3 regions of the Cobetia sp. L2A1 genome follow, and region 3 is predicted to be linked to each of the others. Evidence: predicted binding sites of a transcription regulator. Region 3 holds the regulator's gene; each other region holds the start of a gene.
What was found. Region 3 encodes PhoB, which activates phosphate uptake and scavenging genes when phosphate is short. Its sites were predicted from a motif close to TGTCATANNNNTGTCANA; they were not measured.
Positions count from the first base shown of each region.

Region 1: the regulator PhoB is predicted to act here: its motif matches at 3,945-3,962, upstream of GQR90_RS15630 (PhoX family protein).
Region 2: the regulator PhoB is predicted to act here: its motif matches at 4,931-4,948, upstream of ugpB (sn-glycerol-3-phosphate ABC transporter substrate-binding protein UgpB).

Region 1 covers NZ_CP047025.1:3,683,610-3,691,880, forward strand. Annotated here, with positions in the region: gene ppk1 (polyphosphate kinase 1) at 1-1,463, shown strand, start outside; gene GQR90_RS15630 (PhoX family protein) at 1,701-3,854, opposite strand; gene GQR90_RS15635 (3-deoxy-7-phosphoheptulonate synthase) at 4,160-5,305, opposite strand; gene GQR90_RS15640 (sigma-70 family RNA polymerase sigma factor) at 6,087-6,641, shown strand; gene GQR90_RS15645 (anti-sigma factor) at 6,620-7,330, shown strand; gene folM (dihydromonapterin reductase) at 7,461-8,174, opposite strand; gene GQR90_RS15655 (FAD-binding oxidoreductase) at 8,196-8,271, opposite strand, start outside.
Region 2 covers NZ_CP047025.1:724,675-732,945, forward strand. Annotated here, with positions in the region: gene GQR90_RS03110 (glycerophosphodiester phosphodiesterase family protein) at 1-55, opposite strand, end outside; gene GQR90_RS03115 (sn-glycerol-3-phosphate import ATP-binding protein UgpC) at 204-1,370, opposite strand; gene ugpE (sn-glycerol-3-phosphate ABC transporter permease UgpE) at 1,497-2,342, opposite strand; gene ugpA (sn-glycerol-3-phosphate ABC transporter permease UgpA) at 2,342-3,217, opposite strand; gene ugpB (sn-glycerol-3-phosphate ABC transporter substrate-binding protein UgpB) at 3,419-4,783, opposite strand; gene GQR90_RS03135 (hypothetical protein) at 5,138-5,725, shown strand; gene GQR90_RS03140 (acyl-CoA dehydrogenase) at 5,858-8,271, opposite strand, start outside.
Region 3 covers NZ_CP047025.1:4,046,984-4,055,254, reverse strand. Annotated here, with positions in the region: gene pstA (phosphate ABC transporter permease PstA) at 1-1,212, shown strand, start outside; gene pstB (phosphate ABC transporter ATP-binding protein PstB) at 1,242-2,048, shown strand; gene phoU (phosphate signaling complex protein PhoU) at 2,245-2,970, shown strand; gene cysZ (sulfate transporter CysZ) at 3,203-3,928, shown strand; gene phoR (phosphate regulon sensor histidine kinase PhoR) at 4,052-5,347, opposite strand; gene phoB (phosphate regulon transcriptional regulator PhoB) at 5,355-6,044, opposite strand; gene ubiA (4-hydroxybenzoate octaprenyltransferase) at 6,276-7,166, opposite strand; gene GQR90_RS17200 (chorismate--pyruvate lyase family protein) at 7,237-7,914, opposite strand; gene GQR90_RS17195 (NAD(P)/FAD-dependent oxidoreductase) at 8,136-8,271, shown strand, end outside.

The DNA.
Region 1 (8,271 bases), 360 kb from region 3:
CCGAATATGTCTTCCTGTCCTCGATGATTCATGCGCATGCTCAGGAGCTATTCCCGGGGATGAAGATCAAGGGCTGTTATCAGTTCCGTCTGACACGTAACGCCGACTTGTCCGTCGATGCCGAGGATGTCTCGGACCTTGCCTCCGCGTTGCGTGGTGAGCTGCTGGCACGCCGTTATGGCGACGGTGTCCGCTTGGAAGTGGCCGACAACTGCCCCGAGACGCTCTATGCCTTCCTGCTCAAGCAATTCGAACTGGAGCTGCGCGATCTTTATCAGGTCAAAGGGCCCGTCAATCTCAATCGCTTGATGGAAGTCATCGGCGATGTCGGCCGCGAGGACCTGCTCTACGCGCCCTTCACGCCCGGCATTCCGAAGGCATTGAAAGGTGATGGCAGTCTGTTCGATGCCATCCGCCGCGAAGACATCCTGCTTCATCATCCGTTCCAGTCATTCTCGCCGGTCGAGAATCTGATGGCCGAAGCGGCACGCGACCCCAACGTGCTGGCGATCAAGCAGACGCTCTATCGCACGGGCGCTGACTCCAACATCGTCTCATCTCTGGTGGAAGCGGCACGTCAGGGCAAGGAGATCACGGTCGTGATCGAGCTGCGCGCGCGCTTCGATGAAGCAGACAACCTGCAGCTGGCATCACGCCTGCAAGAAGCCGGTGCCATCGTCATCTACGGCGTGATGGCCTACAAGACCCACGCCAAGATGCTGCACATCGTGCGCCGCGAGAATGGTGAGCTGCGCCATTACGCTCACCTGGGCACGGGCAACTATCATGCAAAGACGGCGCGTCTGTATACCGATTACAGCCTGCTGACCTCCAACGAGACGCTATGCGAGGATGTCCACAAGGTCTTCCAGCAACTGACGGGCATGGGCAAGCAGCGCACGATCGAGAAGTTGCTGCATGCGCCCTTCACTCTGCATGAGCGCATGGTGGAGATGATCGATCGCGAGACCCGCAATGCCGAGAAGGGCAAGCGCGCGCACGTCATCGTCAAGTGCAATTCGCTGACGGAACCCAAGCTGATTCGTGCGTTGTATCGTGCCTCACGCGCTGGCGTACAGTGCGATCTGATCATCCGTGGTGTGTGTTGCCTACGCCCTGGCGTGCCAGGTATCTCCGACAACATCCGCGTGCGCTCAGTGATCGGGCGCTTCCTCGAGCACACGCGCACCTTCCACTTCCACAATGCCGGCAGCCCGGAAACCTGGTGTTCCAGTGCGGACTTCATGGAGCGCAACATGTTCCACCGCGTCGAGACCTGCTTCCCGCTGCTGGACAAGAAACTGGCCCAGCGCGTCCGCAAGGATCTGGACACTTATCTGGTCGACAACTGCCAAAGCTGGCGCCTCGAAAGCGACGGCCACTATACCCAGTTGGATGCCGGCGATGCCGAGCCGATCAGCGTGCAGGAGACCCTGCTGTTCGCCTACGCTGCCAAGGCCTGATGCTTTTCTGCTATTGCTGACATCATATCGTCTCCGCCCTTTCGACCCTCACGCTAACCCGTGAGGGTCGTTTTCGTTATGAGCAACTTCGCACAACACCATCACACAGGATGCTCGTCACTCCTTTGCTCGCTTGATGAGCGCTGGTCTGACACAGATACACATGAAAAAGCCCCCGCATCTTGGATGCAGGGGCTTCATTGACACTCAGGCGTGATCCGTCACACCGCCAGCGTCTCAGACACCGACCTGGCCACCATCGGCACGCTGAATCACGACGGTGGATGCACGCGGACGCACGCTCCCTTGTGTCACGGCAGTAGCATCATCGCCCTGCGGCCAATTACTCGGATGCTGGATGTTGACGAATAGCGCCGTTCTGTCTGGCGTCGCGAAGATCCCGGTCACTTCACAGCCATTCGGGCCCACCGCAAAGCGCTTGAGCTGCGCCTGGTTGTCAGCACCGATCACCGCAGCATCGCCCTCAGCCTGCTGGAGTGCCGCCGGCACGACAGCCAGAACCTGATCATTGGTGGCATCTGCCACGCCTTCATAACCGTTGTCAGTCTCGATCCACAGGATACCCTGGCCGTCTTCACGCTCATCGAAGTACAGGCCATCGGGACTGGCAAACTGGTTCATCTCGGTCAGGCCGGACAGGTTGTCCGCATCACTGGCAGCGGCACCAAAGACGAAGATTTCCCAATCGAAGTTGCCATGCCCTTCAGTTTCGCGCCAGCGGATGATCTGGCCTGCCTCGTTATCGGCACGCGGGTTGGCAGCGTTGGCCGGTGCTGTCTTGTAGCCGACACCCAGTTCTTCAATCGCCTTGCCATCGGCCGTGAAGGCCGCAGCAGATCCCTTTTCGGTACGATCAGTGTTGTTGGTCAACGTCATGTAGACCTCACCCGAGATCGGGTCCACCGCGCCCCACTCCGGGCGGTCCATCGGTGTCGCACCCATCAGATCAGCCGCATCAGCGGTATGCACGATGATGCCAGCCAGATCATCGGCAGCCAGATTCAAGGCCGCTGCCAGCGTGCGGCCATCCTTGGTCACGGAGTCCGGTGTCAGCTTGAGCCATTTGCCAGTGCCATCGGCAGAGAACTGGGCAACATGCAGCGTGCCCTTGTCCATGTACTTGCTGCCGATCGCCAGACGGTCCTTCTTGTCTCCTGCCACATGTGCATCGGAGGCATCCCACTTGGCGTCAGACACGAATTTGTAGATGTATTCGTTGCGCGAGTCATGACCCGAATAGAAAACGACTGGCTCGCCTGCCACCAGCTTGCCCGGCCAGCAGCCTTCGTGACGGAAACGACCGAGTGCAGTGCGCTTGACGGCCTTGGCGTCGGTATAGGGATCGATCTCGACGATATAGCCGAAGGACCGCGGCTCATTGCGGTAATCGCCGGTAGCGCTATCTGCGGTCGGAGTGTTGTCAAAGCGTGCAAATTCACCGCTGACCTCGCCGGCATCACCTGCGGCGGTTTCCCATCCATAACGGCCGCGCTCGGTCTCGATGCCGAGACGATCATCGTCCAACTCGCGACCTTCACGCTTGACGAAATATCCCGGCCAGTTCTCTTCACAGGTCAGGTAGGTGCCCCACGGGGTATAGCCATTGGCGCAGTTGTTGTTGGTACCACGTGCCAGCATGCCGTCTTTCGAGAACACCGTCTTGACGTAGTCGCTACCGGCCACCGGACCACTAAGCTCCATTTCGCTGACGCTGGTGAAACGACGGTTGTAGCCGGATTCTGTCACCACGTTCCACTTGCCAGCGGTATCTTTCTTGATCTCGATGACCGACACACCGTGTGCATTGATCTCGGTACGCACTTCATCCGCCGGACGCTTGCCTTCATCGGTATTGGTTGCACCGCCCTTGGGCGCCCACAGGGCATCCTGGTCGATATATTCGTTGTTCATGACCAGCAGGAAGTTGCTGGAGGCTGTCTCTGCCGCGAGTGCGAAGTTGTGCATGCCATCATGGTGCATGCCGACGCTGTTGGCCTGAATCTCAGGCGTCAGGGCAAGATCTTCACGCCACTGTGGCGCAGCGCTATTGAGCGGTGTACCCCACGGCGCCAACACCTGAGCGGTATAGCCAGCGGGAACGACGAAGGCATCGGTACGCGAGCCATTGATGGACTCGAACGCCAGAGTCAGCGGAGTCTTCTCGGGCATGGGTGCTTTTTTGTTGCTGTCGTCACTATTGGCAGCACCGCTGAAACCGGCAAGACCAAAGCCACCCAGTACGCTGACAGCCGCCATCCCCAGACCACCCTGTAACACATTGCGGCGAGAGATATGCTTTTCGATGACAGATGAAAACGGCTCATTGCTACTGGCATTCAGCAGGCGATGATCTTCAATTTCCTTGCTCATGAATATTCCCCGGTGTCAGGTTGCGGGTTGTTCTTCTGGGACATGGCAGCCAATCGCTTACCAAAGGCCACAGAAGTGATACGCGAACCGGATGACATTCATGTGACGGAGCCAAGGCAGTACGGCAGAGACGACGACACCCAGCGACAGGAAAGCCGCTGGGTGTCGGGGTATCGAGAGAGATCGAGGGTGATCAGCAAACTATCGAAAAGCGATCGAGATCAAGCCAGTATCTGCCAGCATCAGCCCAAAATACCTTTTGGACTTAGGCCAAGAATCAATGCCAGAGCGTACTCGAGTAGCTATCAGATACTCCGTAGACGCTCAGCCGCGAGCATCAGCAGGTGCTCCGTCGTCTCCCAGCCGAGGCAGGCATCGGTGACAGACACGCCATGACGCAGCTGAGACAACCGTGAGGCCACCGGTAGCGCCTGCTTACCTTCATTGAGATGGCTCTCAAGCATCACGCCAACCAATGCGTCGTCGCCTTGCATGCGCTGAGACAGCACATCGAGCATCACTTCGCTTTGCCGACGATGGTCCTTGCGCGAATTGGCATGACTACAATCCACCATCAGACGTGGTGTCAGGCCTGCACTTTCCAACTCACGGCGACAGGCTGCCACAGAGGCTGCATCGTAATTGGGCTGACCGTGGCCACCGCGCAACACGACATGCGTGTGCGGGTTACCCGTGGTCTCGATCAAGGCCGGACGACCATCGTCGTCCATACCGAAGTGACGGTGACCATGCGCTGCTGCCCCTATCGCCTGTATCGCGACCTCAACACCACCGTCAGTGCCATTCTTGAAACCCACTGCACAACCAAGGCCTGAAGCCATCTCACGGTGAATCTGAGACTCTGTGGTACGCGCACCGATAGCGGCCCAGCCCAGCAGGTCTTCCAGGTAGGCGGCCGTCAGCGGCTGTAGCAGCTCGGTCGCGACGGGCAGTCCCATCTGATTGATTTCCAGCATCAGCTGACGTGCCTGATGCAGACCGGCGGCCATGTCATCACTACCGTCTAGATGCGGATCATAAGCCAGTCCCTTCCAGCCGACTGTCGTACGCGGCTTCTCGACATAGACACGCATCACCAACTTGAGACGATCACGCACCTTGGGCTCTATTGCTACCAGGCGAGCTGCGTATTCACGTGCAGCCTTCGTGTCGTGGATCGAACATGGCCCCACGACAACCAGCATGCGGTCATCTTCACCGGCGAGAATGGCGTTGATCTCGGCACGATGCTGAAGAAGTTCGGTTTGCAGTGCAGCACTGACTGGCAGGCTCACTCGTAGTTCAGCGGCGCTGGGCAAGGCTTCACGACTGATGCGCCCAGTAGTCAGGGAAGGTGTCGGGCGGGCATCAGGGATCGTCACAGTAGCGTTCTCGGTCTCATTCTCGGAAAGGTCGTTAGCCGTCATGACACGTTCAAGGCTGGCATTCATGGTCTTTATCTCCGGTGATGAAGCATCTGCTCCATCACGCAATATTCAGTCTGGCAAACAGGGACTTCGCAACATGTCACTCTGGTGGCTCTCGCCCTGCCCCGCGGTGACAGCGGCAAGAGATAGGGCGCCACTAAATCGCCAGCGCCAATAACCATGCACGACCCGTAAGGAAGCAAGGATGAAGCGAGTCAATGTGGTCGTGGTGCGCATGGCAATTCCTCTGTTCATTCAAGCTGAGATCATTCGTGTCGCGATTGCTGGTCTACCAGTCCCGAGACGATGCCCTGTATTCGTACAAATTGACCGGACCATAAATACAAAAACCCCCGGTCGTGGCTGCGACCGGGGGTTTTTCAAGGTGGTGGCAGCCCGTACAAGACAGGCGCGCCGTAACCTCAGGCGCGCCCCTGTATAAACCAATACCAATAATCCGCAGCACACGTACTGCTGACTACCTGACCCGAAGGGCAGACAGTGGCAGAACGCAAGCTGGAAGATGTCGGGGGGTTCATGGGCAAGACCAGTATCCATTAACAACAATAAAGTGACATTATGCCAATAACGTAACGCATGAAGCGCGAGATCTCTATCCTTGCATCCAGAATCGTCGTGCGCAAGCGTGATCAGGCAACTATTCGTTGCCAGCTTGGCGTAAGGGAGACTATCGGCTCAGATATGCATCAGTATAATCATTGCTTGCCGACCGATCTTGATGACCGGCAACGCGCATTCGTTCAGCGGTGTCTGACCTACCGCGCCCACAGCCTGGAATGCATGCATGCAGGATACCCGAAATGACGCACTCGTAGAGTATCTGCTGGGATGTGCCCGGCAGGATGCAAAGGCACTGGATCGACTTTATCGTGCAACCAGTGCGCATCTATACGCTCAGTTGATGCGTATCTTGAGACATGAGGCATCCGCGCAGGATTGTCTTCAGCAGGTATACATCCGGATATGGGCTGCCGCTGGCCAGTATGATGCCAACCGCGCCCGCCCGATGACTTGGCTTGGCACCATGACTCGCAATATCGCCATCGACTGGATACGTCGACAGCGCCCCAGCGAGCATGACAGTGATGAATTGATCGCAGCCATGCCAGGGCTCAGTGATATCGAGGCAGATGTCGACCTGGCCCAGCATAGTGGTGAACTCCATCAATGCTTGGCCGAGCTGAATGATGATCAGCGCCGCGCCCTGGAACTGGCCTATTTCGAAGGCCTAACCCACCAGGATCTGGCCAACCAATTGGACCAGCCCTTAGGCACCGTCAAGAGCTGGGTCCGACGTGGACTCGAGAGGTTGAAGATATGCATGAGTCATTTGATCTGAGCGACCCCGAACTGCGCGAAATCGCAGCGGGTGAATACGCGCTCGGCACACTGACACGTGACGAACGCACAGCTTTTGAATCGTTGCTGTCCGTCAGCCACGACGTACAACGCGATGTAGAACGCTGGCGCGAACACCTGAACGTGTTCAACGAGCAGCTGACACCCATTGCGCCGCCTGCCAGTGTCTGGAAAGGCATCGCCGAGGCGACCGGTACAGCCCGCCAGCCGTGGTGGCGTCGCCTTGGCCTCTGGCAAGGCATGACAGCTACCGCCTTCAGTGTCGCGCTCGCCATAACGCTGACCTTCAGTCTCGGACAGAACGAGAGCATGGAGAGCGACTATGTGTTCGTGGTCAGTAACCCTGACAGCAGCCCTGGCTGGATCGTCAATGCGTCTCACTCGGGCGAGATGATGGTGCAGGCCGTGAGCCCCAATGCTCCCGCCCCTGGCAAGGTCTGCGAACTCTGGCTGATGACCAAGGATGGCGAGAAACCCATGTCATTGGGCATCCTGCCGCACTCCGGCTCCATGAAGGTGGAAGTGCCGAAGGAATATCTCGCGGCCTTCCCTGACAGTGATCTCGTGATCACGCTGGAAAACCCGGGCGGCGCCCACTCTGGCAAGCAGATGGGACCGACACTCAAGAAAGGTCAGTTCACTGCTGTCGAAGGGCGTCATATCCTGTAGATGACAGGTCGCAGCACGATATGCCATCAACGAAAATGCCCCCGCTGAAAAGCGGGGGCATTTTTGTGTGCATCATCTGGCTAGCCTTCTGGCGCAAGCGATGCCAGAGGCATCATTGGTCAAAAGCCCATCACTTGAGGTGACGGCCTCCATCTACCGGCATGGTGGTACCTGTCACATAGTGGCTGTCGAGCAGGTAGCGCATTGCCTGCCAGATCACACCCGGCCCCGGCACGCTCTGCATCAGTGACTTGGCTTTCGCCCGTTCGGCATAGTCATCATCGTCGTCAGGCTTGAGCATGATCAATGCTGGCGCAATCGTATTGACCTGAATGCGTGGGGCAAACATGGCCGCGAACGATAGCGTCAGGTTCTCGAGCCCAGCCTTGCTGGCCGCATAGGCCGCATGCTTGCTGGAGCCCTTCTGCACCACGAAGTCACTCATGTGGATGATATCGGCTTGTGATTCGATACCCGCCTCAAGCAGATCACGCAGTGCCAGATTGATCAGATACGGTGCCTGCATGTGAATACGGAAGAGATGTTCGAAGCTACTCCCTGCCGCCTCTCCATCAGTGTCCGGCAACCAGTCACTGGCGTTGTGCACAATGGCCCGAAGAGTCGGCGTCAGCTCACGTATCGCCGCGATGAACGCATTGATGCCCTCCTCCGTGGAAAAGTCAGCCTGAACAGTACGCACGCCAAGCGCCCGCAATGCTTCCAACTCATCACGCTCACGCCGATAGCTGATGATGACTGAATGGCCATCATCCACCAGCCGCTCGGCGCAATAGCGCCCAAGTCGTTGGGCGCCTCCGGTAATCAGAATCGGTGACTGACTCATGCTCTGGTCTCCTTCAAGCCTTCAAGCAGATACAAGCGTCGGGTCAATCAGCGGTACGCGCGGCGCATAGCTGAAGACGTCAGAGCTCAGCCCCGCC
Region 2 (8,271 bases), 800 kb from region 3:
CGATTGCAAGCGGTAGAGAGAGGGCATCAGAAGCAGGCAATAACGATGATGACATCGGTGATCCTCACGTATTCGTGGCTTAGGCCCGCGTCGACTACGCAGGCCCTTCTGCAGTATTACCATCCAATGATGACGCTATGGGGGCAACTGATTTCGATGACCAATCGTGAAATGTGCAGTGCTGGGTGCTCATGTCAGTTCGTTCAGTAACGCGTCGCCAGTCGCCTGCCATCAGTGCCAAACAGATGGGCACGGGCGGGACTGATCGCTAGCCGAAGTTGTTGATCTTCCGCTACGACATGTTCGCCATCCAGACGTACCACCAATGGTTCGGTCTGACCGGCCAGGCGGCAGTAAGCGAGGGTATCGGCACCGAGTGGCTCTACCAGCTCCACCTGCACGCTCAGCTCGGCAGCTCCTTCGGGTAGCGGGCTATCGGCTTCCAGTACATCAAGGTGCTCAGGGCGGATACCTAGGGTCAGCGTATTGTTGGTGACAGCATCGATGTCAGTATTGATGACAGTATTGATGATAGTACCGATGACCGCAGTATCCGCCGGCTCCAGTGTCAAACGTGCTCCGCAGGGAAGGACGAGCGTCGAGCCTTGTCCATTGCCTTCAGCGCCTTCGAGTGTGGCGTCGAGGAAGTTCATGGACGGTGAGCCAATGAAGCCGGCGACAAACTTGCTGGCAGGCTTGTCATATAGCGCCATCGGCGTGCCGAACTGCTCGACACGGCCACCATTCATCACCACGAGGCGGTCTGCCAGTGTCATGGCTTCGGTTTGATCGTGCGTCACATAGACCGAGGTGACCTTGAGGCGCTTCTGCAGACGCCGGATCTCGAGGCGCATCTGCACGCGCAGCTTGGCATCCAGGTTCGAGAGCGGCTCATCGAAGAGGAAGACCTGTGGCTTGCGCACGATGGCACGGCCCATGGCCACCCGCTGACGCTGCCCGCCGGAGAGTTGCTTGGGACGACGATCGAGCAATTCAGTCAGGCCCAGTAGTTCGGCGGTTTCACTGACGCGGGTTTGGATCTCGTCCTTGGGTGTACGGCGATTGCGTAGGCCATAGGCCATATTGTCGAACACGCTCATGTGCGGATAGAGCGCGTAATTCTGGAACACCATCGCGATGTCGCGCTCGGCTGGCTCGAGATCATTGACACGCTTGCCGTTGATCTCGAGATCGCCTTCGGAGATGTCTTCAAGACCGGCCAGCGTGCGCAGCAGAGTGGACTTGCCACAGCCGGAGGGCCCGACGATGACGATCAGCTCGCCTTCACCAAACTCCAGATCGATGCCATGCAGGGCCTTGTAACCATTGGGGTACTGCTTCTTGAGCTGTTTGAGAGCAAGTGTTGCCATGAGATGAAGTATCCACAAGCGATGCCGTGATCGGAAATTGAAGGCTCATCACGACGGGACGGAATCAGGAAAGCGTGTGCCAGGCGTCGATGCCCAGTGATGAGAAGCGAGAAGACGCAGCGAGCGTCATTTCTCGGTATCGACCAGCCCCTTGATGAAGTAGCGCTGCATGAACAGGATCACCAGTACCGGTGGTCCCATGGCCAGCAGGGTCGTGGCGGTCACGTCCTGCCACGGCACCAGACCATCGCCACTGGTCAACATGCGCTTGAGACTGACGACGATAGTCAGATAGTCGGCATCGGTGGTGATCAACAGCGGCCACAGATACTGATTCCAGCCGTAGATGAACATGATCACGAACAGCGCCGCGATATTGGTCTTCGACAGTGGCAGCAGAATGTCCTTGAGGAAGCGCCATGGCCCGGCGCCATCAATGCGCGCAGCCTCGACCAGCTCTGCCGGGATGGTCAGATAGAACTGACGCAGCAGGAAGGTAGCGGTGGCACTGGCGATCAGCGGCAGAATGAGTCCTGCGTAGCTGTCGAGCATGTTGAGGTCGGCGACCACCTTGAAGGTCGGCAGAATGCGCACTTCTACCGGCAGCATCAGGGTGATGAAAATCAGCCAGAAGCACAGCTTGCGAAAGCGGAACTCGAAAAACACGATGGCGTAGGCGGCCATTACCGAGATGATGATCTTGCCGATGGCGATGCCCAGCGCCATGACCATCGAGTTGAACAGTAGCGTCATGACATCAGCGCCCAGGCTGCTGACAGGGTCTTTCAACAGATGGCGGTAGTTGTCGAGCCCTGCCTCGCCAATCCAGACCGGCGCCACGTTGGAATACAGATCCCCCATCTCATGGGTACTGGCGCTGAAAGCGATCCACACTGGCAGGAAGAATAGTGCACAGCCGATGATCAGCAGTATGTGGCTTGCGATATCAAGCCCTGGACGGTTGTAGCGCATCAGTACTGCACCTTCTTCTCGACATACTTGAACTGGATCAGCGTCAGCACGCCGACGATCACCATCAACAGCACCGATTGGGCGGCACTCGAACCCAGGTCCTGCCCGACGAACCCATCCTCATAGACCTTGTAGACCAGCGTACGCGTCGATCCGCCCGGGCCACCGGACGTGGTGGCATCAATGGTGCCGAAAGTCTCGAAGAAGGCGTAGACGACATTCATCACCAGCAGGAAAAAGCTGGTCGGCGAGAGTAGCGGAAAGGTGATGGTCCAGAAGCGGCGCCACGGGCCGGCGCGGTCCATCGCGGCAGCTTCCAATAGGCTCTTGGGAATGGCCTGTAGTCCGGCGAGAAAGAACACGAAGTTGTAGCTCATCTGCTTCCAGATCGACGCCAGCACAACCAGTAGCAGTGCTTGATTGCCATTGAGGTTGTGATTCCAGTTGACGCCGATGGCGGACAGTAGCTCTGGCAGGATGCCCAGCGTCGGATCAAACAGGAATAGCCACAACACACCCGCCACGGCGGGCGCGACGGCATAGGGCCAGATCAGGAAGGTCTTGTAGATGTTGGCTCCACGAATCACGCGATCCGCGAGCACGGCCAGTCCCAACGCAAGCGCCATGGCGCCCACTGCTACCGAGAAGGAAAAGACCATCGTGGTCCATAAGGTCTCGAAGTATTCCGGTTCGCTCAGCACGTTGATGAAGTTGGTGAATCCGGTGAATTCACGAGATAGCCCGAAAGCATCCTCGATGTAGAAAGCCTGTTCGACGGCCTGAAAGGCTGGCCAGAAGAAGAACACGCCGACGATGATCAGCTGAGGCGCCATCAGTAGCCATGGCGTGATGGGGTGTCGGTTGAAATGGGCCATGCAGGAGGTGTCTCGCAAGGGGTGAAGTACTGATTGAGTCAGTCGCGCCAAGGGAAACCGGCATCGTGTAGACGGTCCAAATTCTGGAAAGAAAGCACCAAGAGAAGGGAAAGGGCACCTGCTTCGGATGTGCACTTTCCGCTCCCTGCCACAGTGAAGGGCGAACTGCAGATGCAGTCCGCCCGTGGCACGTGAGCATTATCAGCCGTTGGTACGCTCAAATTTCTCTAGCAGCGAGTCGCCCCGCTTGACGGCGTTATCGAGGCCGCTCTGCACGTCTTCCTTGCCGGCAAAGATCTTCTCGAGTTCTTCGTTGATGATGTCGCGGATCTGGACCATGTTACCCAGACGCAGGCCTTTGGAATTCTCTGTCGGCGTTGCATTGGTCATCTGGGTGATGGCCACATCGGTGCCCGGGTTCTTGGCGTAGAAGCCTTGCTCGCGCGTCAGATCAGCCGCAGCGGTAGTGATCGGCAGGTAGCCTGTGAACTGGTGCCAGTCAGCCTGGACTTCCGGTTTGGAGAGGTACTGGAAAAACTTGGCGACACCCTTGTATTCCTCGTCACTGTGGCCGGAAAGCACCCACAGTGACGCGCCACCGATGATGGAGTTCTGCGGGGTATCGATCACGTCGCTGTCGTAAGGTAACGGCGCAACGCCGAACTCGAAGCCCTTGGCGCTTTCCTTGACGCCGGCATAGCTGGCGGAAGAGGCCATCATCATGGCGCATTCACCAGAGTAGAACTTGGGCGCAGCATCATCGAATCGACCACCGAATACGAAGCGCTTGTCCGCTTGCCAGTCGTCGAGCCGCTGGATGTGGTCGACCACTGCGGTCTTGTTGAATTCAAGACGCGTATCGATACCAGCGAAGCCATTGGCCTGGCTGGCGAAGGGGATGTTGTTGCGCGCCGAGAAGTTTTCCAGCATCACCCAGGACGGCCAGGTAGTGGTCAGGCCGCAGGTAGCCGCACCGGAGTCGACAACTTTCTTCAGCGCGACACCCAGCTCTTGCCATGTCTCGGGAACGGACTCTACGCCCGCCTTGGCAAGCATATCCTTGTTGTAATAGGTCACCGGCGTAGAGGAATTGAAGGGCATCGACAGCATCTGGCCGTCAGTGTCGGTGTAGTAACCGGTAACAGCAGAGAGATAGGCTTTAGGATCGAAGGCTGCCCCCTGTTCAGGAGCATACTCATCCATCAGCTGGTAGACCGGCAAGATCGCGCCCTTGGCGCTCATCATGGTCGCGGTACCCACTTCGAAGATCTGCACGATATCCGGGCCTTTGCCGGCACGGAAGGCAGCAATCGCGGAGGTCATGGTCTCGGAGTAGTTGCCCTTGAAGACTGGCTTGACGATAAATTCATCTTGGCTCTTGTTGAAGTCGGCAGCGATCTCGTCAACTTTTTTGCCTAGTCCACCGCCCATGGCATGCCACCATTCAATTTCGGTGGCAGCGAGTGCACTGGTAGAGGCAGCGGCAAAGCCAGCTGCCATGGCCAGACTGACGAGGCGGCGAGTCGCGCGATTGCTGAGGGTTGCTTGATGAGTCGGGCGGCGCATGGTCGAACTCCTGAAAGGTTCCCTGGCCAGTTTTCGCAATGGGATGGAAGGTACTGGCGGCTGACGATCAATGGCGAGCGATCAAGTGAACATTTTTTTGTTCTTTTAATGATCGTCCGAAAAGCGTAGACGACTTTAAAGCGCTATCCTTACAACTTTGTGACAAGTTGATGTTCGTTCGAGTGTATGTGGGTGTTGGCGTGTGCGTGTGAATCGGACGTCTTTCCGTACCTGTCGAGAGGGTTTTCGGTCACTGATGCGTCACTGATAAGCAGTAGATAAGTGGGCCTGTAAGCCATCACCAGATGAGTGTGCTAGGCTTGCGCGCTGAAAATGCCTGTGGCGGAGAATCCGATGAAAGTGGTTGAAGTGAGTGCCGGTGCCCGGCGTGATGCGTGTCTCGCGATGCTGTGTGCCGAGGTACATGGGCGTGAAGGTGGCCTGGATGCACTGGTGAGTTACGCCGGTGTTCGTGGCGTCTGGTTCGAGAACGAGAATGCCCGCCTGTTTGCGCTGGTGGATAGCGGCGAACGCATCCACTCTGTCGCCCTGTTGGTGCTCGACGAGAACGCTCGCGGCCTGAATCTCGCTCTGTGGGCAACACCGCCAGTGCATCGCGGCCACGATCACGGTATCGCGCTAGTTTCGCAGCTGTCTGATCACGGCCGTCTGCAGGTGCGCCTTACCGATAGCGCGCTGGTCAGTGTGCTGCGTCGCGCGGGCATCAATGACTGGCTGGAAGCGGAAGCAGAGGGTGATCGTCCGCGTGAGCTTGTCGGCATGAATCCAGCAGCGCGGGTGGGGAAACTCTCAGCCCTTGATGCTCCGTTGCGTCTTGATCGCGAACGAATCAAGCGTACCTTCAAGGCGCGCCCGAAGGACTTCGAGACATATAAGAATGCCTTTGTACGTGACCTTGAGCACTTTGCTCGTCACGTTTGAGGCTCGTCAGGAATTGGGTTCGTTACCACTGATGTCCGCCAACACAAAGGCCCCGCTCAATGAGCGGGGCCTTTGTGGTTTCCAACGTAGGTGTCTAGCGTGCACTTCTGGCGTGCGATGCCAATGCCGTGATCAGGCGGCGTCCTGCTGATCACCGGAATCAGTAGCTTCGGTAGCCATTGGCTTGCGTATGAAGGCATCGAAGTCAAAGTGATCGACGGTCAGCATATCGAGCACCTCAGCTTCGAATACACGCATGAAGTTGCCATCTTCACCGGACAGAATGCCAGCCTCGACGGCAGCTTCGATGCGCTCTTCCGGGGACAGGGCATCAGCCGGAATCTCGCCCTTGTGATACGCCTTGGCCAACGTCTTGTAGATCGGCTCTGCACGCGGGTAGTCCTTGAGCAGGGCATTGTAGCGAGCCAGTGCATTGTCTTGCTGGCCTTCGTCCTGCACATCCCAGGTATTGGATGTCAGCTTGGTGCGCAGTGCACTGTCAGTGGAGACAGCACGTGCGATCTCGCGAGTCAGAATATCCTTCGGCATGGCGAACTGACGGCCGCGCGGTAGCGTGATGACGCGCAGGGCTGTGCCGAGTGCTCGGTTGGGCAGGTTGGCAAACAGCGCATCCAGCGCAGTCTCTGCACGGTGCAGCAGCCACTGCATGCTGTAGTGGAACAGCGCCTCTTCGTGCTCAGTGGCGTCCGTCTCGTGCCACTGTTTGAGCGTCAGTGATGCCAGGTACAGATTGGAGAGTACATCGCCCAGGCGAGCGGAGAGCATCTCGCGCGCTTTGAGACTGGCACCGAGACTCGCCATGGCGGCATCAGCAGACAGTGAGAAAGCAGCGCTGAAGCGATTGATGTGTCGTGCGTAAGGGGTAGCGATCGCATCGAAGCCACTAGCCTTGCCACCGATACCGAAGCTTTGCGTAAAGGCGCGTGCGGCGTTACCGAAGATCAGGCCGGCATGGCTGAAGAAAGCGTGGTCGAAGGCACTCAGATCATCAGCATCCTTGGCAGCCAGCTCTTCCAGGACATACGGATGACAGCGAATGGCGCCCTGACCGAAGATCATCAGGTTGCGGGTCATGATGTTGGCGCCTTCCACCGTGATGGAGACAGGTGTTCCGGCGTAGGCAATGCCCATGTAATTACGCGGACCCAGCGTCACGCCACGGCCACCGTGGATATCCATGCCGTCCGCCAGTAGCGAGCGGGCCATTTCGGTCAGCTGGCTCTTGAGGATGGCGGAGGGCACGGCCGGCTTGTGGCCATTGTCGATCATGTTGGCAGTATGCAGTACCGCGGCCTGGCTGATGTAGTTCATCGCGGCCATGCGGGCCAGCGGCTCCTGCACGCCTTCCATCTCGGCGACCGGCAGGTTGAACTGGCGACGAATACGCGCGAAGCCAGCACTCCAGCCCAGTGCATACCGCGAGATGCCGGCAGAGCCTGACGGCAGCGTGATGCAGCGTCCGACGGACAGGCACTCGACCAGCATCTTCCAGCCCTGACCGGCCATCTCCTGGCCGCCAATCAGATAGCTGAGCGGGATGAAGACGTCGGTGCCGAAGATCGGGCCATTCATGAACGGCGCGCCAATCGGGTGATGGCGACGACCGATGTCCATGCCATCGGTGTCACGCGGGATCAGCGCACAGGTGATGCCGATATCTTCCACGTCGCTGAGAAGATGCTCAGGGTCAAACATGCGGAAGGCCAGGCCAACCACGGTGGCGACTGGTGCCAGTGTGATCCAGCGCTTCTCGAAGTTGAGGCGGATACCAACCACTTCTTCGCCATCGTGCATGCCGCGACACACGATGCCGGTGTCAGGGATGGAGGTCGCGTCACTGCCGGCACGCGGGCCAGTCAGGCCAAAGCAGGGGATCTCACGACCATCCGCCAGGCGCGGCAGGTAATAGTCCTTCTGTTCTTCGCTACCATACTTGAGCAGTAGCTCGCCCGGGCCGAGCGAGTTAGGGACGCCCACGGTGACCATCAGCGTTTCGTTGACCGACAACTTCTGCAGCACCAGTGACTGCGCCTTGGCCGAGAAGCCGAGGCCGCCATATTGCTTGGGAATGATCATGCCGAAGAATTTTTCGCGCTTGAGGAACTCCCATAGCTCGTTGGGGAGATCTGCACGCTCACGGGCAATTTCCCAGCTATTGGTCATGCCACAGGCGACTGAGCACTGGTGATCGATAAAGGCCTGTTCTTCGCTGGAAATGCCTTCATTGCGCTGGGCAGTGAGGATGTCCCACTGCGGCTTGCCAGAGAACAGTTCGGCGTCCCAGAACACGGTACCGGCTTCCAGAGCGACCTTTTCGGTTGCGGAAACCTTGGGTGAGACCTTCTTGAACATGGTGAACAGGCGCGGGCTAAGCCACTTGGTGCGCAGTGCCGGTAGACCACACACGGCCACTATTGCTGCTGCGATCAATAACAGGCTGCCAAGTACCGGTGCATTTACACCGAGACCAATCAAGCCGGTGAGGGCGAGTACGCCGATAGCGGCGATTGCGCCGGCTTCACGCG
Region 3 (8,271 bases):
GGTCCTGCTGATGAGACAGGCAGCGGCAAGCCACTGGTGGATGACGCCACGCCACTGTTTTCACGCCTGGCGCATCTCGAGGGGCAGCGGCGTAATCTGGCGGCTCTGCGCAGTGACAGCAAACAGCTGAGCGAGCAGCTTTCTGATCTCATGCAGCAGGGTACCGCCAGCCTCAATAGTGGAGAGGTATCGCCGGCACTTGCAGAGAAGATAGAGACTGCCCGTCAGGCGCTTATCCAGCGTGAACAACACCTCATGACGCTTCGCGATGCACTGACAGCTGGTCAGCTGAGCCTCGCAGGGCGCGGTGGATATGACGGTCAGGTAGCGCTGGATGATATCAAGCGTGTCTGGCAGCCTAACGCGCTGGGATTTGGCGGGCGCCTTTCCCTGACATTGAGCAGATTCGCGGATTTTGTCTCCGGTACGTCCAATGACGGTGGTGAAGGTGCCTGGCCGGCGATCTTCGGCACCGTGCTGATGGTGGTGTTGATGTCAGTCATCGTAATGCCTTTTGGTGTCATGGCAGCGCTCTACCTGCATGAGGTGGCGCACCAGGGACGCCTCACGCAACTGACGCGCATTGCACTGCGCAATCTGGCCGGTGTGCCGTCGATTGTTTACGGTGTCTTCGGGCTGGGTTTCTTTGTCTACGGGGTGGGTGCGGGGATTGATCGTCTGTTTTATGCCGACCAGCTACCCACGCCCACCTTCGGTACCGGCGGTATCCTGTGGGCTTCGCTGACGCTGGCGTTATTGACGTTGCCGGTGGTTATCGTGGCCACTGAAGAGGGGTTGGCACGTGTGCCACAGCGGCTACGTGAAGGGGCTCTGGCGCTCGGGGCGACGCGCCTTGAGACACTGCGCCGCGTGATAGTGCCTGCCGCTTCCCCTGCGCTGATGACGGGTCTGATTCTGGCAGTGGCTCGTGCCGCCGGTGAGGTGGCACCGTTGATGCTGGTCGGGGTGGTCAAGTTGGCGCCGGAATTGCCGGTCGATGACAGCTTCCCGTGGCTCCATCTCGACCGTAAATTCATGCACCTCGGGCATCAGGTCTATGATCTGGCGTTCCAGAGCAGCGATGCCTTCAGTAACCGCCCGCTGGTATATGCCACCGCATTGGTGCTGGTGGCCGTCATTCTGTGCCTCAATCTGAGTGCCATCCGCCTGCGTCACCTGCTGGCACAACGTTATAAGGGGGCCACCGAATGAGTCGTGATGACGAGACAGTGCGTACACGGATGACACCACCCCAGGATTCGACTCGCATTGCTACGAGTGATGTCTGCCTGGAAACGCGCGGTCTCTCGCTGGGGTATCGCTCGCGCGAGGGGCGTCAGCAGAGTGCGCTGGATGACATCAGTCTGTGTATTGCACGCAAGCGCGTTACAGCCTTCATCGGCCCGTCCGGGTGTGGCAAGTCGAGTCTGTTGCGGACTTTCAACCGCATGACGGATCTCGATGAGCAGTCGCATCTGACGGGAGAGATACGGCTGGAAGGTGAGGACATTCATGCGCGTGGCGTTGATGTCCCGATGCTGCGCCGTCGCGTCGGCATGGTCTTCCAGGCTCCCAACCCCTTCCCGATGTCGGTCTATGAGAATGTTGCCTTCGGACTGCGCTTGGTCGGTGTGCGTGACAAGCGCCACCTGGATGACAAGGTCGAGGCCTGCCTGCGTGCCGCCGCATTGTGGGATGAGGTGAAAGACCGTCTGTTCGACAGTGCACTAGGCCTCTCCGGCGGCCAACAGCAACGGCTGGTGATTGCTCGTGCGCTAGCGGTAGAGCCAGAGGTATTGCTGCTCGATGAGCCAGCGTCGGCGCTGGACCCAATCTCGACACTGAAGATTGAGGAGTTGATCCGCTCGCTGCGTTCACGCCTGACGCTGGTCATCGTCACCCATAACATGCAGCAGGCGGCACGGGTCTCTGATGCTACCGCCTTCCTGCATGAGGGTCGGCTGGTGGAGTACGCACCCACCGATCAGCTGTTTACCAATCCGCGCCGTCGCCAGACAGAAGACTACATCACGGGTCGCTTTGGTTAAGCCTGAGTGAGGATGCAGTTGAGCGTCCCGGCCCTCGTATCAGGCCGTTCTGATGGCAGTGCAACAAAACTGTCATCATGCATTGGCATGCTGGGTGGGAGACACCTGTGCTACGCCATGCTGCACGGCCCATACTTGTAATGTCACTCATGTCACATACCGCCTTCCTCGGCGGATGACTTCCCGGGAGAGGGTAATGGATATCACCAGCGATTCGCACGGCAAGCACATATCTCAGCAGTTCAATCACGAGCTGGATGCGCTGAAGACACACCTTCTGGCCATGGGCGGTCTGGTAGAAAAGCAATTGCAGGATGCCGTCACCGCGCTGTTGGAAGGTGATAGTGAGTTGGCGACTCGTGTGCGTGACAATGACAAGGCCGTCAACGACATGCAGCTCAAGATTGATGACGAGTGCACCCGCGTGCTGGCACGCCGTCAGCCAGCCGCCTCTGATCTGCGTCTGGTGCTGGCGGTCATTCGCGCCACGTCTGATCTCGAGCGCATCGGTGATGAATCAAGCAAGATTGCACGCAATGCCCTGTCGTTGGTCGAAAATGGCCAGAGCCCGCGCGGCATGGTCGAGGTGCGCCACCTCAGCCAACATGTCCGCAGCATGGTGCGTGATGCGCTTACGGCCTTCGCCCGCTTTGACACGGATCTGGCTCTCAAGGTATTGCGCGAAGATGTCTCGGTGGATCAGGAATATCAGAGTGCCATGCGCTCACTGATGACCTTCATGATGGAAGATGCGCGTCAGATCACGCCGGTGCTCAACGTGATGTGGATTCTGCGCGCGCTGGAACGTATCGGTGATCACGCTGACAACCTTGCTGAATACGTCATCTTCCTGGTCAAGGGCGTGGACGTGCGTCATACCGATACCCACGATCTTAAGCCGCAGGATTTCGACAAGCGTTGAGAACGGTGTAGTCGGTGCGGGCTGACACCTGAGAGATGTGCTGGCGCTCATCGTTACAACCTTGTCTCCCTCATGTCATCGAATCACAAGACGCCCCGCAGATGCTCTCACGAGTGCCTGCGGGGCGTTTGCATCTGCAGGCATTGCTGCTGCGCAGCGCGGTCGGGAATGCTAGGGTGTGGCTCCGGCCGCCACAGAGCAGCCGCTTCATTTTAGATGACGAGGACGTCGCATGATTGATGCCGTATCGGCGCTGGTCCGCGGGACCCGCATGGTCTACACCCCAGGGTTGCGTCGCTTCGTGTTCGTGCCGCTGGCGATCAACCTGGTGCTCTATAGCGTGACGCTGTGGGTACTGTTCAGCCAGTTTGGCGGTTGGATCGACTACTGGATGCTCAAGGTACCCAGCTGGCTGGAATGGCTGAGTTGGTTGATCTGGCCGGTACTGGTGTTGAGTCTGTTATTGGTGGTGTTCTTTACTTTCAGCCTGGTGACCAATCTGATCGCCGCGCCTTTTTACGGCATTCTTGCCGAGAAGGTCGAGCATCGCCTTGATGGCACCCTGATCGATGATGATCGTGGCCTGATGAAGATTGGCATTGACTCACTCAGTCGTGAGATGGCCAAGCTGGGCTATTTCATTCCACGCATGATCGCGTTGTTCATCATCGGCTTCATCCCGGGGCTGAATCTGCTCTCGCCGTTGTTATGGGGGCTGTTCTCAGCCTGGAGCATGGCGATTCAGTATCTCGACTATCCAATGGACAACCATCAGGTCAGCTTTGGTGACATGAAGCAGCGTCTCAAGGCGCGCTGGTGGCCGTCGCTGACCTTCGGGGGCGTGGTCTTTGTCGTGACGCTGGTACCGTTGGCCAATCTGCTATTGATCCCCGGTGCTGTCGCGGGTGCCGTGTTGATGTGGCAGAGCCACTATCGCCAGTTGCCTGCACCGGTGTGACAGCGGCTGACAGGTGAGGTGATAGAGGAATACGACAACGCCCCGTAATGGCCTCATCATGAGGACACTACGGGGCGTTGTCGTATGCGCATAACAGAAGAGGGGCTCGCGAGCTCCCATCCATCAGTTATCCCGCGTACAGCGCCGTGATGCCGGAAAATGACACCGGAAGCGGGACCCTTCGCCAGGGTGGCTATCAATGTCCAGATGGCCCTGGTGGCGAATCAGCACATGCTTGACGATAGCGAGTCCCAGACCGGTTCCACCGGTCGCCGTGCTGCGCCCCTTGTCGATACGGTAGAAGCGCTCGGTCAAGCGCGGCAGATGAACAGGATCAATGCCATCACCGTCATCTTCGACTTCCACTATCAAATCGTCATCGGTCGCGCGCCAGCGCAGTGTGATATGACAGCCTTCCGGGGTGTAGCGTACGGCATTGAAGACCAGATTCGAGATGGCACTGCGCAACTCCTGCTCCTCTCCGCAGAGTGAAAATGTGGTCTCTGCCTCCACGGAGAAGGTGTGACGTCCCTGAGAGAGTCCCGCTGCATCTTCACGGATTTGTTCCAGCAAAGCCGGCATGTTGAGGCAATGCCCCTCGCCAGTCAGCTCGTCAGTTTCCAGTCGCGAGAGGGTCAGCAAATCTTCCACCAGGTGCTGCATGCGGTCTGTCTGGCTCTGCATCTGCCCCAGACCACGCTGCCAGCGGGGCGGTAGATCACTGGCATAGTCGTTGTAGGTTTCCAGATAGCCCGCCAGCACCGTCAACGGCGTGCGCAGCTCATGAGAGACATTCGCCACGAAGTCGCGGCGCATTTCTTCCAGTTGATAGAGGCGCGTCACGTCACGTGCCATTACCAGACGTTCGTTATCGCCAAACAGCGTGATGGACACCTGCAAGATCATGTTATCTGACAGCGGTGACTGAAGCGTCAGCGGCTCGCGATAGTCGAGCCGATTGAAGTAGTCGATGAAGGCAGGATCACGCAGATAGTTGGTGACGTGCTGACCGCGATCATGACTGGCCTTGAGACCGATAAGCTGCTCGGCAGCGCTGTTCCACCACTCCATGTCACCGTGGTTATCCAGCATCACCAGGCCATCACGCATTGCCTCGGAAGATTCCTGAATACGGTTGAGGATACTGCGCAAGCGCTCCTGTGCCTTGCGCTGGCCCTTCTGGTAACGATACAGGCGATCGAGCAGATCTCCCCACACGCCATCACCCGGCGGAGGCTCTTCATGGGGATTGGTGATCAGCCAGGTGTAGAGACTCTTGAGATGGCGCAGGTGCACGAAAAGATACAGTGCCAACCCTAGCGTAAGCCCCCAGGCAAGGAAGCCGAGCAAACCACCAATCAACCCGAAGCCACCGACCAGATAGCCGAGTCGCCATAGCTCATTCGTCCAGTAGCGCATCTACGCCTCAGGCCTGGGCGCTGAAGCGGTAGCCGGTGCCGCGCACGGTCTGAATCAGGTGCTGATGGCTTTCGCCCAGCGCCTTGCGTAGACGGCGAATATGCACGTCCACGGTGCGTTCCTCGACATAGACATTACCGCCCCATACCTGATCCAGCAGCTGACTACGGGTGTAGGCACGCTCCTGATGGGTCATGAAGAACTGCAGCAGGCGGTACTCGGTCGGGCCGACTTCCAGAGAGCTGCCATGCGCGGTGACGCGATGGCTGGCAGGGTCGAGCATCAAGCCCTCGACTTCCACTGCCTCTTCGACTCCCTTGGGCGTCGTGCGACGCAGTACGGCCTTGAGTCGGGCTACCAATTCCCGGGGTGAGAAGGGCTTGGTGATGTAATCATCAGCTCCCGCTTCCAGCCCTTGAATCTTGTTGTCTTCCTCGCCCTTGGCGGTCAACAGGATGATGGGAATCTCGGCGGTGGTCTCATCACGCTTGAGACGCCGCGCCAGTTCCAGCCCACTGGTCCCTGGCATCATCCAGTCCAGCAGTAGCAGGTCAGGCTTGTCATCAACCACGATGGCGTGAGCGTCCTGGGCGTTATCGGCCTCCAGCACGCGGTAATCCGCCATTTCCAGTGCGACGGCGATCATCTCGCGTATCGAAGATTCGTCGTCGACAATCAGTACAGTCTTGGAGCTCATCGCTAGATCCCAGGCAGCAGTCGGCGCAGGCGCCAAAATGACAGGTCGATGACGATTACACCCCGCTTGTATGACAACGAGATGACAGTGGCAAGCATGGCAGCTTGCTGAGCTTGCGACCAGAGGGCTGAACTCCACGTTGGCGAGTATTTTTATCCTTTTCAAAATGAAATGCGCCACCTGCAAGGCAGGTGGCTCATCTGGTGCTGAGGCATTGAAGTTGCAGGCGACTCAGGTCGCTGGCCAGGTCGCCAATATGATACCCACGGAGATCAGCAGACCTGACCAGTGATTATTGAGAAAGGCCTGGAAGCATGGGCCTCGCTCACGATCGCGAATCAAGCGCTGCTGCCACAGGAAGGTAGCAGCGGCTGCCGTCAGCCCTAGCCAGTAGAAGATATTCAGCGCGAGATGCAGGCCAATACCGATCAGTACCGCCAGCATGCCCAGTTGCAGTAGGCCGATCATCAGCTTGTCGGCACGGCCAAACAGCACGGCGGTAGATTTGATCCCGACTTTGAGATCATCATTACGATCTACCATGGCGTACGCGGTGTCGTAGGCCACGGTCCACATCAGGTTGGCCGCAAATAACCACCAGCCATAGCTTGGTACCTCTTCCAGGGTGGCAGCGAACGCCATCGGAATCGCCCAGCCAAAGGCGGCGCCCAGCACGACTTGCGGCAGGTGGTGAAAGCGCTTCATGAAGGGATAGCTGGCGGCCAGTAGTACGGCCACGATAGACAGCAGTACGGTCGTCAGATTGGTGAAGCACACCAGTATGAAGGAGGCGGCTACCAGCACACCGAACAAGGTCAGCGCCTCACGCTCCGAGATGCGCCCCGAGGTCAGTGGTCGATCCTGGGTGCGTTCGACATGCTTGTCCCAGTGGCGATCGGCGTAGTCGTTGATCACGCAGCCCGCGGCGCGCATCAAATAGACCCCTGCCACGAAGATCAGCAGAGTATTGCGCTGTGGTAGGCCATCAGCTGCCAGCCATAGTGCCCAAAGGGTTGGCCACATCAGTAGCCAGGTGCCAATCGGACGATCGAGGCGTGTCAGTGCGAGATAGTCGGCCAGGCGGGATGGACGAGCGGCGGGCGAGGGGGATGACGCGGACATCAGGACTCCTGAACGGGCTGCGCAAAAAGGTAATCGAAGGGCTGACAAGGCACTGTCATCTGCTGTGGTATCAGAGACCGATGGCCGCTTGAAACGCCGGCGTGAAGCCTTCCTGCACCAGCACACGGAAGCGGCCGTGGGAAAACATTGAGCGCCGCATCCATACGCTGTCTACCATCGCCAATGACTGCTGACTCGAGAGGCACAGCGGCGCGCGGCTGATATCGATGGCACTGCGTTGCAGATCTGGTTGACGGAACAGCCAATGTCCCAGCGAGCGCTCGCCGAGCGTCGAGAGTCGATGACTGTGCGCCACGTCCAGCGCTGCCAGCGAGCGGGCAATCACCCAAGGTGTATCGCCGTGACACAGCGCCACCTCGCGCCGCCAGACATGCCGCCGCCCGCTGACGCCCAACAGGCGGGCTTCATCACAGCGGGCTGGGCCGGTGTCTTGCAGCAATAGGCGGACGCGCAGGCCGACACCGTCGCTTGCACGCATGGCAGTGTCCAGACGCTGAGTCAGTGAGCCGCGGGAAGATAACCATGGCCACCAACCTGCGGACATCACCCCCTTCAAGACCGCCGCCGGCTGCCAGTGACGACGCGGCGTAGAGGCCTCACACGCTATCGATGAGGGCGTTGCTAACTGGTCGCTTGCTGACTCGAGCAGGTTGAGAGGCGTACCGCCGTGCGTCGTCTGTGAGAGCGATGGCGTGGAAACGGCAAGTGAAGAAGAGTGACAGACCACGATGGATTCCCTATTCCCTGTCAGGTGACAAGAGGCGAGTCTAGCATGCTCAGGCAGTGGCGCCGCCTGGGTAACCCCGCCATAAATCGGCAGCGCACGCGCGACATATCAGCGATATCTCCGCATTTGGTGTGTGCGTGTCGCACCGCAAGCCGACGATGGTGGCAGACTGGTATGCTGTGACTCCCTTGCCTTCAGATCGACTTTCAGGAGACGGCGCCATGCGTGACCCCCGCACCCTTGTCATCATTGGTACCGGCATGGCCGGTATCGGTCTGGCCCGTGCTCTGCGTGCCCGTGACAAGGACAGCCGACTGATACTCGTCAGTCAGGACAGCGGCCATGACTATTCCAAGC